4 regions of the Klebsiella sp. MISC125 genome follow, and region 2 is predicted to be linked to each of the others. Evidence: predicted binding sites of a transcription regulator. Region 2 holds the regulator's gene; each other region holds the start of a gene.
What was found. Region 2 encodes Fur, which represses iron uptake genes when iron is present. Its sites were predicted from a motif close to ATAATAATGAGAACNACTATCAA; they were not measured.
Positions count from the first base shown of each region.

Region 1: ACMYSL_RS00300 (TonB-dependent receptor domain-containing protein) is a predicted target of Fur. The motif match lies at 1,469-1,491, and genes of this name have one in related genera.
Region 3: exbB (tol-pal system-associated acyl-CoA thioesterase) is a predicted target of Fur. The motif match lies at 1,355-1,377, and genes of this name have one in related genera.
Region 4: sufA (Fe-S cluster assembly scaffold SufA) is a predicted target of Fur. The motif match lies at 2,208-2,230, and genes of this name have one in related genera.

Region 1 is NZ_CP180448.1:60,825-65,013, reverse strand. Features, by position in the region: gene ACMYSL_RS00300 (TonB-dependent receptor domain-containing protein) at 1-1,447, opposite strand, end outside; gene ACMYSL_RS00295 (MurR/RpiR family transcriptional regulator) at 1,709-2,590, opposite strand; gene ACMYSL_RS00290 (aldose 1-epimerase family protein) at 2,627-3,499, opposite strand; gene ACMYSL_RS00285 (sulfatase) at 3,509-4,189, opposite strand, start outside.
Region 2 is NZ_CP180448.1:4,319,134-4,323,322, reverse strand. Features, by position in the region: gene glnS (glutamine--tRNA ligase) at 1-188, shown strand, start outside; gene chiP (chitoporin ChiP) at 628-2,031, shown strand; gene chiQ (ChiQ/YbfN family lipoprotein) at 2,079-2,411, shown strand; gene fur (ferric iron uptake transcriptional regulator) at 2,482-2,934, opposite strand; gene fldA (flavodoxin FldA) at 3,226-3,756, opposite strand; gene ybfE (LexA regulated protein) at 3,907-4,189, opposite strand, start outside.
Region 3 is NZ_CP180448.1:886,490-890,678, forward strand. Features, by position in the region: gene metC (cystathionine beta-lyase) at 1-1,187, opposite strand, end outside; gene exbB (tol-pal system-associated acyl-CoA thioesterase) at 1,439-2,170, shown strand; gene exbD (TonB system transport protein ExbD) at 2,177-2,602, shown strand; gene ACMYSL_RS04260 (TIGR00645 family protein) at 2,749-3,243, shown strand; gene yghX (YghX family hydrolase) at 3,440-4,189, shown strand, end outside.
Region 4 is NZ_CP180448.1:2,580,645-2,584,833, forward strand. Features, by position in the region: gene ydiJ (D-2-hydroxyglutarate dehydrogenase YdiJ) at 1-15, shown strand, start outside; gene menI (1,4-dihydroxy-2-naphthoyl-CoA hydrolase) at 12-422, shown strand; gene ACMYSL_RS12150 (YegP family protein) at 456-644, opposite strand; gene ACMYSL_RS12155 (GlsB/YeaQ/YmgE family stress response membrane protein) at 810-1,058, shown strand; gene ACMYSL_RS12160 (hypothetical protein) at 1,176-1,493, opposite strand; gene sufA (Fe-S cluster assembly scaffold SufA) at 2,271-2,648, shown strand; gene sufB (Fe-S cluster assembly protein SufB) at 2,651-4,138, shown strand; gene sufC (Fe-S cluster assembly ATPase SufC) at 4,155-4,189, shown strand, end outside.

The DNA.
Region 1 (4,189 bases), 2.0 Mb from region 2:
GCTGGTTTTTCTGGTTAAACTCGCTGGAATTCACGCGGATCGACTCCGTGGTATCCGGCGCACGAAACAGCTCCGTATAGTTAGCAAATAAGCCAAAACCGGATTCAAAACGATACTCGGCGCCAAAGGCTTTGGAGAACTCAGTGAACGTCTGATCCTGATCGCCCAGCATATCGGCCTGGTAGTGATCGTAGCGGATCCCCGGCGTGAGCGTCAGCCCGCCAAACTGCACGGCATTTTCCAGATACCCGGAGTTGCTGGTCCCCTTTTCGCCGTTCCAGGAGGCAGTTTTTCGGCCGCTGGAATACTGGTAATCATCACGGTGGTTTTTGGTCTGGAACCATTCGTAGCCTACGCGTAGCGTGTGGCCAAAAGCGCCGGTCTGGAATTCTGAGCGGTTATCAACGTTAACGCCCCAGGTTTCCACATTGTTCACCCAACCGCTATCCAGACTATTCCAACGCTTTTTAACGCTGGCGCTCGCTTCGCCGGAACGAATCGCTGCGGCCATATTTTTATGCGGCTGGCTGCGATCGAGTTCATTTTTGGTGTGATAGCCAGCGACTTTCAGATCGATCCAGCCGCTACCATCAACCGCTTCATAAGCGAGGGTTTGGGTTTCGCGGATGAAGTTTTGTGGCGTGTAGTCCTGGAAATTCGCGGTGGTCGTCGGGCGATAAGAGAATTCTGCGCGGAACGGATATTCACCATCCGATTTTACGCGCTCAGCCGAGGCCTTTATTTTCTGCCCTTCAAAAAGATCAACGCCAGCCTTGAATAAATAGCTCTTATCTTTGCCATCTGCGCCGATACGCGTGCCGTTGCCGCTCTCACCGTAGTCGTAATCGCTGCGGCTAATATAGCCCAGCAGGTCAACGCGATCCGCTACCCGCCCAAATAGCGTCAGCGAATTAGACCATTCGTCGTTATTGGTGTCATAGCCGGTTTTTACCCGAGCGCCAAAGCTTTCGCCCGGCCGCAATAAATCAGATGCATCAACAGTGGTGAATTTCACCGCGCCGCCCAGTGCTCCAGAACCATTGACCACAGAGTTCGCACCCACTGAAACGTCAACCTGCTTTAATAACGCCGGGTCAATTAATAAATTACCGCCATGGTGAAAAAGGTCGCCCATCTGGCGCGCACCATCAATGGTGACGTTAATGCCTTTATCACTCACGCCGCGCATATAGATTTGCTGATTGAATCCGTTGGTGCCCCCAACGTCAACGCCAGGAATATCACGCAGAATATCTTTGATTAGCTCCGGCTGACGGGCGGCGATTTTATTCGCGTAAACGCTGGTTTCTTTTGGTGTGCTTTTAACCGATGCCACAACTTTAATCGTCTCAGCATCCTCAATTTTATTATCCGTTTCGGCAAATACCGGCGCGCATAACAGCACGGTTGCGCCAATTAATAATTTCTCACGTCCATATGTGGACATACTCGATCCCTCACAATGTGAATAAAAGTGAGAATCATTTTCATTATTAATTGCAATAAGTTAATCTTACTTACAAAACTTTACTGATTAAGCCAATATATTCGCCATGAACAAATAATTAATTAATATATTTTTTAATTAATTATTCACGCAAGGAATATTTAAGCAAGAAGATTAATACGCTGTCAGTAAATAACAAACAAGGAGAATCATAGGATTACCCGCCGGATTATTTTTGCCTGCGGGTTTTAAACAATATGCTTACTCTGAAGATTCGCGCTTAATACGCTCTTTTATCAATAGTTCTTTAATCGACAAACCGGTAACGCCGCTATCGCGTAAGTTGTGGCGGGTAATTTCGGTGCACAGGAATTCAATGATAAACAGCTGAGCAATACGCGTTGAGATGGAATCACCCTGCATCGGCCCCGCTTCGCCGCTGGTCAGCCAGAAGGTGTTCGCCAGCTCAGTGAGCGGAGAATGGGGGCTATGAGTAATTGCCAGCGTCCAGGCTCCCTTCTTTTGCGCAAGACGGAAGGCGTTAACCACCTCCGGCGTTTCCCCGGAGTGCGAAAAGGCCACCACCAGATCATCGGCCTTCAGGTTTGCCAGCTTTAAGGTCATGGTGAAGCGATCGGTAAAGGCTTCGGAATCAATCCCTAAGCGGTTCATCTTATCCCGCGCTTCCAGCGCCGCCAGCCCCGATGCGCCAAAACCGACAAACATCACCCGTCGCGCGCTTAAAAAGCGCTCGACCACCGGTTTGACGATTTTCATCTCCAGCAGGCCGATGGTTTCCCGGGTTGAGGTTTCAATGGTGAGCGCGATTTTTTGCGCCACGTCGTTGCGCGAATCATCAAGGAAAATATCCGGCGACGAAGGCAGCGATAAATCGCTATCGTCCAGCAGCTCGCGCTTCAGATCCGCTTTCAGGTTCAATAGCCCGGCGTAACCAATTTTCTTGCAAAAACGGATGATGGTGGCTTCGCTTACGCCAATTTCCAGCGCCAGCTTTTTCACCGGTAGCTGCACCACCTGCGCGGGCTGTTGCAGGATATAACCCGCTATTTTGCCGTCCGTTTCCCCGAGGTTACTGAGAATATTGGCGAGGTAGACGCGTACGTTTTTTTTATTCACACTCACTGTGGGCTCTCCTGACCGCGCGTTAAGTCAGGTAGTTTAGCCCGCTTGCCGTTCGCTGTCTGCCGGGAAGCTTAGTGAGAGCTGATGGTGGTGCGTTTCCCCCGCCGCCAGCCACTCAATGCCGCGCTTATGGATTATTTGCCCATCAAAATGGGGATCGTCGGTGGTGCCGTTGAGCGGCTCCACGCACAGCAGATCCGCACCAGGAACGCCCCATAGCGCCAGCCATTTCTGGCTGCCGGAAAAGGCGATTTGTTCCCAGCCATCCGGGGAGCAGACCGCCCAGCGATTACCCTCTCCCAGCGCAAAATAGACCGCGCCTCCGGCAAAGCTATCCGGCGACAAGATAAACGCCGAGACGTCCGGCGCGTCGTCGGGGATCGCCAGCGTGCGCCGCACCGTCGCAAAGGGACCCGCACAGACGCGATCGAAACGCACCTGCCAGCCCGGCTCGCGGGCAATCGGCAGCGCGAAGCCGGGATGCCAGCCCAGCGAGTAGCCCCAGGGCTGGCTGTCCTCGTTAATCACCGCCCAGTCTACGCTGATGCCATCGTCATTTAGCCGCCACGTCAGGCGTATGCGCCACGCAAACGGCCAGACCTCGCGTGTTTCAGCGGTATCGGATGCTTCAAGGACCAGATGAGTGGCGTCCTGAGACACGCAGGTGAACGTCTGGTGGCGCAGAAATCCGTGTGCGGTGAGTGGAAAAAAACGCTCGCCCTGCCATAAGCCATTGTGGATGAGCTGCCCCACAACAGGAAACAGCTGCGTCGCCGAGTTGTTCCATACTCCCGCCTGCGGTTGCCATATCCAGCTGCGCTGGCGATGGTTATCCCACAGCTCGCTTAGCTCCGCGCCAACAGCCTGCACCACTATACGAAAACGCGCGTTTTCCAGATGCCACTCCATGTGATTCTCCTAAGCCGTGCGCAGCAGCAGCCGCGTCTGATAGACCATCGCCCGATGCTTGTCGCCGGTAAACAGGCGGTCAATCAGCGTGAAGATATCAGCCTCATCAATCACTTTATCCTCAGCAAGGTCCAGCGTCTGTGAATCGCTGTTGCGTACAAGGAACGCCAGCGCTTCCGCGACGCCCGGATGCACGCAGGTATAACCCGCCGTTGATTCCTGCTGGCACACAACGAACTGCTGGTCGCGTTCGGGCGACAGAGATCCCAGGTCGAAACGCGTATACAGCTCCGGCGGCGCATCGTGCTGGCGCATCACTGGGATTATCGCGCTGGCGTAATGCTGAGATAGCGCGCTATCAGTGACGGGGTGCAATTGCCGCGGATCGTTTTTGACATCGAACAGCTTGTCGCCAAAGCGCCACGGGTTGAGATAGCCGAAGGTGGCAGGGATCTGCATCACCTGCACGCCCTGGGTGAAATCAAAGCCGGGGTGAATACGAATATCTTTCAGCTCGTCGATTTTAAACGGGCTGTCGATGCGCGTTGGCATCAGCGTGTATTCGTACAAATGCGCTTTATCCTGCTCGCGCGGGCAGCGCATATAGACGTAATCGCCGTCGGTGATATTGATATGCCCGCCAAAATAGCCGAACAACGCGTAGTCGCGAATGGCTTCATCGCGCTCAAC
Region 2 (4,189 bases):
ACCCGGAATCGCTGATTATCAAGCAGGGTTTTGCTGAACCAAGCCTGGCGCAGGCGCAGCCTGAAAAAGCATACCAGTTCGAGCGTGAAGGTTACTTCTGCCTCGACAGCCGCTATGCAACCGCAACCAATTTGGTATTTAACCGTACTGTTGGTCTGCGCGACACCTGGGCGAAAGTCGGCGCGTAGTTATCCGCCATCAATGAGAACGCCGCAAACAGCGGCGTTTTTTTTTATTTCAGAATCAGGGGATTAAATTGTCATATTTTCGCGATGCGAATTAATCTTGTTTACAGATTGTAAAAATTACGACTGTTTATCCCTTTGGTCATCCACTATAAAAACATGTAATCGCTTTCATTACGCCTGTTTTTTCTGATATAGCAAGCACTTCCACGTCAAATGCATGACTTCTACGACTGAAACAAAAAGACATAGATTATGTGCGCTTTGTCATAATCTTCATCTTTTGTCACCGAAAGAGATTGATAATTCGCGTCACGAAAAATAGTCTATACCCAGTGGTTATGCGGATTTTACCGCTCCACTTTTTTAGCAGTTTTATTTTATTTTTTTCGCTAGTTGCCCTTGGTAACTGCGTTTTTAAAAAGTCAAAGAGGATATGCATATGCGTACGTTTAGTGGCAAACGTAGTACGCTGGCGCTGGCTATCGCCGGTGTGACAGCACTGTCAGGTTTTGCAATGGTACCGGATGCGAAAGCAGAAGGGTTCATTGATGATTCAACGTTAACCGGCGGCATCTATTATTGGCAGCGTGAGCGTGACCGTAAAGATGTGACCGACGGTGACAAATACAAAACTAACCTTTCTCACTCCACCTGGAACGCCAACCTGGATTTCCAGTCTGGCTATGCTGCCGACATGTTCGGTATTGATGTTGCCGCCTTTACCGCCATCGAAATGGGCGAAAGCAGTGACAGCGGCCACCCGAACGAAATCGCTTTCTCCTCGCGCAATAAAACTTACGATGAAGACTATTCCGGTGATAAGAGCGGGATCAGTCTGTACAAAGCAGCCGCCAAATTTAAATTTGGCCCGGCATGGGCACGTGCAGGCTATATCCAGCCTACCGGTCAAACATTGCTGGCTCCGCACTGGAGCTTTATGCCGGGTACTTACCAGGGTGCTGAAGCCGGTGCCAACTTTGATTATGGTGATACGGGCGCGCTGAGTTTCTCCTATATGTGGACAAACGAATATAAAGCACCGTGGCACATTGAAATGGACGAGTTCTACCAGAACGATAAGAAAACCAAGGTTGATTATCTCCACTCTCTCGGCGCCAAGTATGATTTTAAAAATGACCTCGTGCTGGAAGCCGCATTTGGCCAGGCACAGGGTTACATCGACCAGTATTTCGCTAAGGCCAGCTACAAATTTGATATCGCAGGCACGCCGCTAAACACCAGCTACCAGTTCTACGGTACTCGCGATAAAGTCAGTAACGGCGGGGCGAACGATATTTATGATGGTACCGCCTGGCTGCAGGCATTGACCTTTGGCTATAAAGTTGCCGATGTTCTCGACCTGCGCCTGGAAGGAACCTGGGTTAAAGCCGATGGTCAGCAGGGCTACTTCCTGCAACGTATGACGCCGACTTACGCCTCATCTAACGGTCGTCTCGATGTCTGGTGGGATAACCGCTCTGACTTCAACGCCAACGGTGAAAAAGCGGTGTTCTTCGGGGCGATGTATGACATGAAGAACTGGAATATGCCGGGTTGGGCCTTCGGCGCGTCCTACGTTTATGCATGGGATGCAAAACCAGGAAAAATGTCTTCTCCTGATGCTTACTACAACCCTGACAAACGTCTGGAAGAGTCAGCCTACAGCCTGGATGCGATGTACACCGTACAGGAAGGACGTGCGAAGGGTACGCTGTTTAAACTGCACTTTACTCAATACGACAACCACTCCGATATCCCAAGCTGGAGCGGCGGCTACGGCAACATCTTCCAGGATGAGCGCGACGTGAAGTTCATGGTTATTGCTCCATTCACCATTTTCTGATGCCAGTGCGGCGGGCATGAGCCTGCCGCAATTTCCCGAGGTCGATTATGAAGAAGCTATTGCTTGTCGCTATTATGGCGGCAGGTCTGGTTGCCTGCACGCAGTCGCCAGCGCCGAAAGAGGATTCAAAGTTAAAAGATGCCTACAGCGCCTGTATTAATACTGCTGAAGGTAACCCAGATAAAGTCGAAGCCTGCCAGAGCGTATTAGACGTTCTGAAGCAAGAGAAGCAGCATCAGCAGTTCGCCACCCAGGAAAGCGTGCGAGTACTGGATTACCAGCAATGTATCCAGGCGCGTAAAACCGGTAACGATCAGGCTGTACAGTCGCGCTGTGACCAGATTTGGAAAGAGATTCGTAGCAACAACACGAAACCCTGATTTTTACTTTTCGTAGCCATAAAAAAAGCCAACCATCAGGTTGGCTTTTTGCTGCTTACGCAACGGGGAATTACTTTTCCACCGCGTCGTGGGCATGTTCATCTTCGCGGCAATCGCCTTCTGCACAGTGACCGTACAGGTACAGGCTGTGGTTGGTGAGGCGAATACCGTGTCGGGAGGCAATCTCACGCTGACGAGCTTCAATTGAGTCATCGCTAAATTCGATCACTTTGCCGCAATCGAGGCAAATCAGGTGATCATGATGATGCTGCTGCGTCAGTTCGAAAACGGATTTACCACCTTCGAAATTATGACGAGTGACGATGCCGGCGTCGTCGAACTGGTTCAGTACGCGGTAGACGGTGGCCAGGCCAATCTCTTCACCCATATCAATCAGGCGTTTATATAAGTCTTCCGCACTGACATGATGGTTATCCGGTTCCTGCAGGACTTCCAGGATTTTTAATCGTGGAAGTGTTACTTTCAGGCCAGCCTTCTTTAATGCGGTATTGTTGTCAGTCATGCGGAATCTGTCCTGTTGCTAAACGATCTACTTCCATCAGCGGAAGTAATACAGAGAATCACCCGATGTAATGCGTCTCATTATAGAACTGCCATGGTGAAATGAAAACTGCAAGCATCGGGCCTTGTATGCTGTCAAAAACGAGGCACTGGCTACAAAGTGCTTCACGTGACCTCGTTAAATCAGAGGACATTGTACAGATATGTGATTAAAAGTTAAAAACTTGTAGCTATAACTTTGATTGCTTTTATCTATTAATTCGGCGAAATCTGACGATAACGCCGTTTAGACTCAGGCATTCTTGATTTCTTCGAGGTGCAGCTCTTCAGAAATCTGTTTTACCCATTTTTCCACGCGTTCGTTAGTCAGTTCTGGCTGACGGTCTTCGTCGATGGCCAGACCCACGAAGTGGTCATCATCTGCCAGACCTTTAGATGCTTCGAAATGATATCCAGCAGTCGGCCAGTGACCAACGATAGTGGCGCCGCGCGGTTCGATGATGTCGCGAATGGTACCCAGCGCATCACAGAAGTATTCAGCGTAGTCTTCCTGATCGCCGCAGCCAAACAGCGCGACCAGTTTGCCGTCGAAATCGACTTCTTCCAGCGTCGGGAAGAAATCATCCCAGTCACACTGTGCTTCACCGTAGTACCAGGTTGGAATGCCGAGCAGCAGAATATCGTGAGCTTGCAGATCTTCTTTGCTGCTCTTGGCAATGTCGCGAACATCAGCAACATCTTTACCAAGCTGCTTTTGAATCATTTTTGCAATATTTTCGGTGTTGCCGGTGTCGCTGCCAAAAAAGATGCCGATGATTGCCATGAGTAAAATAACCTCTTGAAACTTAATGATGTGGTAGGGACTTAAATGCCCACAGATAGGGGCAATGATAGCAGAACTGAGAAGGGCGCGGAAACAGCAATCACGCCCGACTGCACACTCTGCTACATGAAAGCTTATTTTTTGAGGGTTTTAGGCTTTATCCTGGCTGCGCAGGGCCGCCAGTTGGTTCATCAGCATCTCTTCAATCAGATCGCTGCGGTTCATGTTGCGGGCTTCGGCCAGCTCATTGAGCGCATCAACCGCATCGGCATTGAGCTTCAGCTCAACGCGCTTCAAACCGCGAACTTTATCGCGCTTGAGCTGATTGCGTTTGTTGATACGCAGCTGTTCGTCGCGTGAAAGCGGATTGGTTTTCGGTCTACCCGGCCGACGCTCGGTTGCGAACAAATCTAATGTCGTACGGTCCGTTTGT
Region 3 (4,189 bases), 2.8 Mb from region 2:
TACACGATACGCGCAAAGCCCGCCGCTAAATCATCCAGCAGATCGGTAACATTTTCTAACCCGATGTGAACGCGAATCAGGGTGCCGCTGAAATCGACTTCAGCATCCGGGCGGATCGCGGCGATTTGCTCCGGCTGGTTGGCTAAAATCAGTGATTCAAACCCGCCCCAGGAGTAGGCCATGCTGAACAAGCTGAAGTGATCCAGATAGGCGGAAAGCTCGGCGTCGGTCAGGCGTTTATTGAGCACAAAAGAGAACAGGCCGCTGCTGCCGGTGAAGTCGCGTTTCCAGAACTCATGCCCTTTGCTGCCGGGCAACGCCGGGTGATTGACGTGCGCCACCTGCGGGTGTTGCGCCAGCCATTCGGCGATGTGCAGGCTGCTTTCATGGTGCTGACGCAGGCGTACGCCTAAAGTGCGCAGGCCGCGGCTGGTCATATAGGCGGTATCGGCGTCCAGCATTTGCCCCATCAGGTAGGCATTTTCGCGCAGTTGCGCCCAACAGCGCTCATTGGATACCGCAGTGCCGACCATCCCGTCGGAATGGCCAATCAGGTATTTGGTTCCGGCCTGAATGGAAATATCGATGCCGAAATCCAGCGCTTTAAACAGTATGCCCGCCGCCCAGGTGTTGTCGATCATGATGATGGCTTCGGGGGAGACGCTGCGAACCGCCGCAACGATTGCCGGAACATCATGAACTTCCATGGTGATGGAGCCGGGGGATTCCAGAAATACCACTCGGGTGTTGGGCTGCACCAGGCGAGCGATATCGCTACCGATTAATGGGTCAAACCAACTGGTGCTTACGCCAAGTTTGGCGAGGATTTTAGTGCAAAAATCTTGGGTCGGTTCGTAGGCAGTATTGGTCATCAGAACATGGTCGCCCTGCTCGACAAAGGCCAGGATGCTATTGGCGACCGCCGCTGCGCCGCAGGGGAAAAGGGCGCAGCCTGCACCGCCCTCCAGCTCGCACATCGCTTCTTGCAGGGAAAAGTGGGTCAGGGTGCCGCGACGACCGTAAAACAGCTCGCCTTTGGCCCTGTTACGGGTGGCCTGTTTTTTGGCTTCGACGGTGTCGAAAACCAGCGATGACGCGCGCTGAATCACGCTGTTTACCGAGCCCTGAGTATACTTTTGACGGCGGCCAGCGTGGACCAGCGCAGTATCAAGATGTTTATCAGTCATGTTCAGATAACCTGTTTTTATACGTCTGGACGTCTAAACTAACATGAATACTTATTTGTGTACCGGGCATCGACGGATACAGGTAAAAATTTTCCTAAAGCCGGAGCCAGCAACTTTTTTACTGCGTAAGCGCAAGGAAAATAAACGTGATTTGCTGCACAGTGTAAATACTAATGAGAACCACTATCAATTCGATGTCGTTTTGATATTATTGTGCGCAGATTTTGTGATTTACGTCCTGGAGATACAGTGTGGGTAATAATTTGATGCAGGCGGATCTCTCCGTTTGGGGTATGTATCATCATGCCGATATTGTCGTTAAGGTAGTGATGATTGGCCTGATTCTGGCGTCGGTCGTCACATGGGCTATCTTTTTCGGCAAAGGCGCAGAGATCCTGGCCAGCAAACGCCGCCTCAAGCGCGAACAGCAGCAGGTTGCTGAAGCACGCTCTCTCGACCAGGCCAACGACATCGCTAGCGCTTTCCATGCGAAAAGCCTGACTTCACAGCTGCTCAATGAAGCGCAGAACGAGCTGGAGCTTTCCGCAGGCGTGGAAGATAACGAAGGCATTAAAGAACGTACCGGTTTCCGCCTTGAGCGTCGCGTGGCGCAGGTCGGTCGCTATATGGGTCGTGGTAATGGCTATCTGGCGACTATCGGTGCAATCTCCCCGTTTGTCGGCCTGTTTGGTACCGTCTGGGGCATCATGAACAGCTTTATCGGTATTGCCCAGACGCAAACCACTAACCTGGCGGTTGTTGCTCCAGGCATCGCGGAAGCGCTCCTGGCGACGGCGATAGGCCTCTTTGCCGCGATCCCGGCTGTTGTCATCTACAACATCTTCGCCCGTATGATTGCCAGCTACAAAGCTTCCCTTGGCGATGTTGCGGCCCAGGTATTGTTGCTGCAAAGCCGTGACCTCGACCTGAGCGCCAGCGGCGTTAAGTCGGTCCGTACCGCACAGAAATTACGCGTAGGTTGATGCTTTATGGCAATGCATTTTAACGAAAACCTCGATGATAACGGCGAAATGCATGACATCAACGTGACGCCGTTTATCGACGTCATGCTGGTGCTGCTGATCATCTTTATGGTGGCGGCTCCGCTCGCTACCGTAGACGTGAAGGTGAATCTCCCGGCGTCTTCCAGCCAGCCGCAGCCGCGCCCTGAAAAGCCTATTTATCTGTCGGTGAAAGCGGATAAAACCATGTTCCTCGGTAATGACCCGATCACTGAAGAGAGCATGATTACGTCGCTGGATGTTCTGACTGAAGGCAAGAAAGACACGACGGTCTTCTTCCGCGCGGATAAAACCGTGGATTACGAGACGATGATGAAAGTTATGGATACTTTGCATCAGGCGGGCTATCTGAAGATTGGTCTGGTGGGCGAAGAAACCGTAAAAGCAAAATAACCCCCTCTCCAGTGCATCTCCCCCAGGCTGGCCTTGTGCCAGCCTTTTTTACGCCCATCTGATAGTTGTTCTGTTGGTAAGCTGTTGCTATAACGTTGCTCTGTTGCGATATAATACCGTTCGTTTTTGCTAACTTACGGGATCTTATGGAACGCTTTCTGGAAAACGCTATGTATGCCTCGCGCTGGCTGCTGGCACCGGTTTATTTTGGCCTTTCGCTTGGGCTGATTGCGCTGACGATCAAATTTTTTCAGGAGATCTTCCACATACTGCCGCATATTTTCAGCGTCAGTGAGTCGGATATGATTCTGACCCTGCTGTCGCTGGTGGATATGACCCTGGTGGGCGGTCTGCTGGTGATGGTCATGTTCTCCGGTTATGAAAATTTTGTCTCGCAACTGGATATCAACGAGGGCAAAGAAAAGCTCAGTTGGCTGGGTAAAATGGATGCTACCTCACTGAAAAATAAGGTTGCTGCCTCCATTGTGGCTATCTCTTCCATTCACCTGCTGCGGGTGTTTATGGATGCAAAAAACGTCCCCGATAATAAGCTAATGTGGTACGTCATTATCCACCTGACGTTCGTGCTGTCGGCCTTTGTAATGGGCTATCTCGATCGTCTGACGAAAGTTAAACACTGAAGCTGATGGCATACCTGTTTTAGGCATTGTGCTTGTATTTCTGCCGGGTGGCGGCTTGCGCCTTACCCGGCCTACAAATCTAGTGTCCCTGTAGGCCCGCTCACTGGGCTCTTTTCTCCTGTTTCTACTCTTCTCCGCTGGCGCATACCCGAGCTTCTGCTTTGCTTAAAGGGCGCTTAATAACGGAGGAAGGATGATGACGCGACTGACGGCCAAAGATTTCCCACAGCAGTTGCTGGAGTACTATGACTACTATGCTCACGGCAAAATCAGCAAACGCGAGTTTCTGCAGATGGCGGGAAAATATGCCGTCGGCGGGATGACCGCGTTAGCGTTGTTTAATCTGCTGAAGCCTAACTATGCTCTGGCGGAGCAGGTGGCGTTTACCGACCCGGATATCCGTCCGGAATATATTCACTATCCCTCGCCCGATGGCCATGGCGAAGTACGGGCGTACATGGTGACGCCGACGAAAATCACTGACAAAGCGCCTGCCGTGGTGGTGGTGCATGAGAACCGAGGTCTGAATCCCTACATTGAAGACGTTACCCGACGGGTGGCGAAAGCGGGCTATATTGCGCTGGCGCCGGATGGTCTGAGCTCCGTCGGCGGCTATCCCGGCAATGATGATGAAGGACGGGAGTTACAGCAGAAGGTCGATCCGGTGAAGCTGATGAACGATTTTCTTGCAGCGGTTGCGTTTATGGAGAAGCATCCTCAGGCAACGGGAAAGGTTGGGATTACCGGTTTTTGCTACGGCGGCGGCGTCAGCAATGCGGCAGCGGTGGCGATCCCCGAGCTGGCCTGTGCGGTGCCGTTTTACGGTCGTCAGCCGCCGCTGAACGAAGTCGACAAAATTAAGGCCCCGCTGCTGCTGCACTATGCCGGACTGGATAGTGGCATCAATGAAGGCTGGCCCGCCTATGAAAAAGCGCTAAAGGAACAC
Region 4 (4,189 bases), 1.7 Mb from region 2:
GAGATTATTGGATGATTTGGAAACGTCAAAGCACGCTGGAACAGCTGAACGCGATGGGTGACGGCAATATGGTCGGCCTGCTGGATATTCAGTTTGAAGCAATTACCGATGACTCGCTCGAGGCGACGATGCCGGTAGACGGTCGCACCCATCAGCCATTTGGGCTACTGCACGGCGGCGCGTCGGTGGTATTAGCCGAAACGTTAGGCTCGGTGGCCGGCTATTTGTGTAGCGAAGGAGAGCAGAAAGTGGTGGGGCTGGAGGTCAATGCCAACCATATTCGTTCGGTGCGCAGCGGCAGAGTTCGCGGCGTGTGCCGGGCACTGCACGTTGGCTCTCGCCATCAGGTCTGGCAAATCGAAATCTCTGATGAGCAGGGGCGTCTTTGCTGCTCTTCGCGGCTCACCACGGCAGTGATATAAGGTAATCAGGGGGGAGCATTTCCCCCCTGAACTTTACTGCGTCTCGTCTTTAATGATTTCACTTGCGCCATTCTTCTGCACTGAAGCAATCCCCTTTTTCGCAGCCTCCTTAGATGAGTACATTTCACTGGAGGCGATCGTTTCGTGATTGTCCGCCTTTAGCACAAAATACCAGGGTTGAGAGACGTTCTTTTCCGATTTTTTAATGACGTAATAGCCCATTCTTCACTCCTTATATGAGTTACCCACGCCATAATCTGTAGACCATCATCTCTCATATGACAAGCATTCACATGATAAATATAAAATCATAAAAACTTCGTAATATATATGCTAATATTTTAGATACCAAAGATTTGCAAGGTAACAAAGAGGACGGAGTTAGCTATGGGTATCATTTCCTGGATTATTTTTGGGCTTATTGCCGGTATTTTAGCCAAGTGGATTATGCCGGGGAAAGACGGCGGCGGTTTTATCGTTACCGTAATTCTCGGTGTCATCGGTGCTGTAGTCGGTGGCTGGATCAGCACCTTCTTCGGTTTTGGCAAGGTGGACGGGTTTAATTTTGGTAGCTTTATCGTGGCGGTAATCGGTGCGCTGGTTGTACTGTTTATCTACAGGAAGATTAAGAGCTAATTATTCCGCCGCACGAACTGAGTCATAAAATGAAGAGGCTGCCGCCATTGTCGGCAGCCTTTTTTAATCGTTTTAAATCACCTGACTGGCTGATAAATCCATGGCGGAGCTATGGGCTTACAGGCCCGGAATATCAGGTACAGGCACGACTTCCACGCGAACTTCATAATGTTTAGCTTTGCTGGCAGGAATAAGCGGTGTGAGTTTATTAATGGTTTCAACCGGGTTATCGGTTGCTACTGTTGCGGAGAATAATACCGGCTTTTGCGGCGGTAAAGGGGGAAACGGCATCGGACCGTGGCCCTGAGTGAGTTCAAACGGCGGATGGCCTGCATTATTGGCTGTCGGTACGGGAGCCTCTGCTTTATCTGCTGCAAAAGCGCTGGCGGCTGTAATCGAAACAATTGCGAAAAGTGCAATGATTGCTTTTTTCATTTTTATCACCTCGTGAGTTTGTGGATAAAAGCATAGAGGCTACGCTTTTGGCAAACAATCCCACGGCGGGCGAATCCTATGAATCTCCTTATTTCTTAACGAATGTGAAGGCCTTGCCGATGACGGCGAGGCTCACGGATTTATAGGGGGGAAGAGGTTAATCGAGCAAAACGCTTATAATTAACAATACGACCATACACATCGACATTACATCTGTTTCTATATCCATAATTCAGTACTACATACGTTCCTGATAAGTCAGCATTGTGACATTGCGTTTAAAGATGAAGAAAATTTAGCAGCTCATTTTACACGAGCTAGCTTTTGGCAAATAAATCTTTATTTCTGTGAAACAGGAGTACTTATAATGAAAATGAATAGAATCTATTGCATGAATGTATTTGCTTTGAACTAGTATGAGAATTGTTCGTTTTTCGCTCACTCACTGCGAGTCGAGAACTGGGGGCTAAGCAGCTGATTTGACTCATCGGGGTAATCAGCAGAACGACTCTTTTTCTATTTCAAAAATCGGTATTTTCGATACATCTTTTCCATTGCGCCTCAGCACTCCGCCTGTTAATAAATAACTTATTATTTTTCAATCTATTAAAACAAAAAATGATGGGCTGAAAACGCGGGGAACAGGGTCTATGCTTATAAAAAGTACAAAAAAAGAGCCTGATGAAGGAATACCCCTTCTCCAGATGGGTTGAAGTGATAATCATTATCACTAACATAGCGATATGCCCTGATGGCGTCAACCTATGAGGTAGAGCGATGGAATCACATGCAGGAACATTTAATCCCGACGATTTTAGCTGGCGCGGGCTGGTGATGACCCCAGCTGCCGCTGCTCATATTCGCGATCTGGTCCGTAAGCAGCCCGAAATGCAGGGGCTGCGTTTAGGCGTAAAAACCAGCGGTTGCGCTGGTTTTGGTTACGTTCTCGAACTTATCGCCGAACCGGCGAAAGACGACCTGCTGTTTGAGCTTGACGGTGCAAAGCTGTGGGCGCCGCTGCAGGCCATGCCGTTTATCGATGGTACCGAGCTCGATTACGTTCGCGAAGGCTTAAATCAGATCTTTAAATTTCATAATCCAAAAGCCCAGCACGAATGTGGCTGTGGTGAAAGTTTTGGCGTTCAGGCGGAGTAACTATGTCTCGTAATACTGAAGCAACTGACGATGTCAAAACCTGGAGCGGCGGGCCACTCAACTATAAAGAAGGCTTTTTCACCCAGCTACAAACTGATGAGCTGGCAAAAGGCATAAATGAAGAGGTGGTTCGGGCGATTTCTGCACGCCGCAATGAGCCAGAATGGATGCTGGAGTTTCGTCTTAATGCGTTTAAAGCCTGGCAGGAGATGGAAGAACCGCATTGGCTGAAAGCGCACTACGACAAGCTGAACTATCAGGATTACAGCTATTACTCAGCGCCCTCCTGCGGCAACTGCGATGATACCTGCGCCTCCGAGCCTGGAGCCACACAGCAAACAGGCTCCAGCGCGTTTCTGACCAGTGAAGTGGAAGAGGCGTTTAACCTGCTCGGCGTACCGGTACGCGAAGGGCGAGAAGTGGCCGTCGATGCCATTTTTGACTCAGTCTCGGTGGCGACCACCTACCGCGAAAAGCTGGCGGAGCAGGGGATTATTTTCTGTTCCTTCGGCGAGGCTATCCACGATCACCCGGAGCTGGTGAAAAAATATCTCGGTACCGTGGTGCCCGGCAATGACAACTTCTTTGCCGCCCTTAACGCGGCGGTCGCATCCGATGGCACCTTTATCTACGTGCCGAAAGGCGTGCGCTGCCCGATGGAGCTCTCGACCTACTTCCGCATTAACGCCGAGAAAACCGGCCAGTTCGAACGCACGATTCTGGTGGCCGATGAAGGTAGCTACGTCAGCTATATTGAAGGCTGCTCGGCGCCGGTACGCGATAGCTACCAACTGCACGCGGCGGTGGTCGAAGTCATCATTCATAAAGACGCCGAGGTGAAGTACTCCACGGTGCAAAACTGGTTCCCCGGCGACAACAACACTGGCGGGATCCTTAACTTCGTCACCAAGCGTGCCCTGTGCGAAGGCGAAAACAGCAAAATGTCCTGGACCCAGTCGGAAACCGGCTCGGCGATCACCTGGAAGTACCCAAGCTGCATTCTGCGCGGTGACAACTCCATCGGTGAATTCTTCTCGGTGGCGCTGACCAGCGGTCACCAGCAAGCGGATACCGGCACCAAAATGATCCATATCGGCAAAAACACGCGTTCGACGATTATCTCGAAGGGGATTTCCGCCGGTCATAGTCAGAATAGTTATCGCGGCCTGGTGAAAATCATGCCGACGGCGACCAACGCGCGCAACTTTACCCAATGCGACTCCATGCTGATTGGCCCGGATAGCGGGGCGCATACCTTCCCGTATGTGGAGTGTCGCAACAACAGCGCTCAGTTAGAGCATGAAGCCACCACGTCGCGTATTGGTGAAGACCAGCTGTTCTACTGTCTACAGCGCGGGATCAGCGAAGACGATGCGATTTCAATGATCGTCAATGGTTTCTGTAAGGACGTCTTCTCAGAGCTACCGCTGGAATTTGCCGTTGAAGCGCAGAAATTGCTGGCGATTAGTCTTGAACACAGCGTCGGCTGATAACAAAGGAAATAAGATGTTAAGTATTAAAAATTTGCAGGTCGCCGTTGA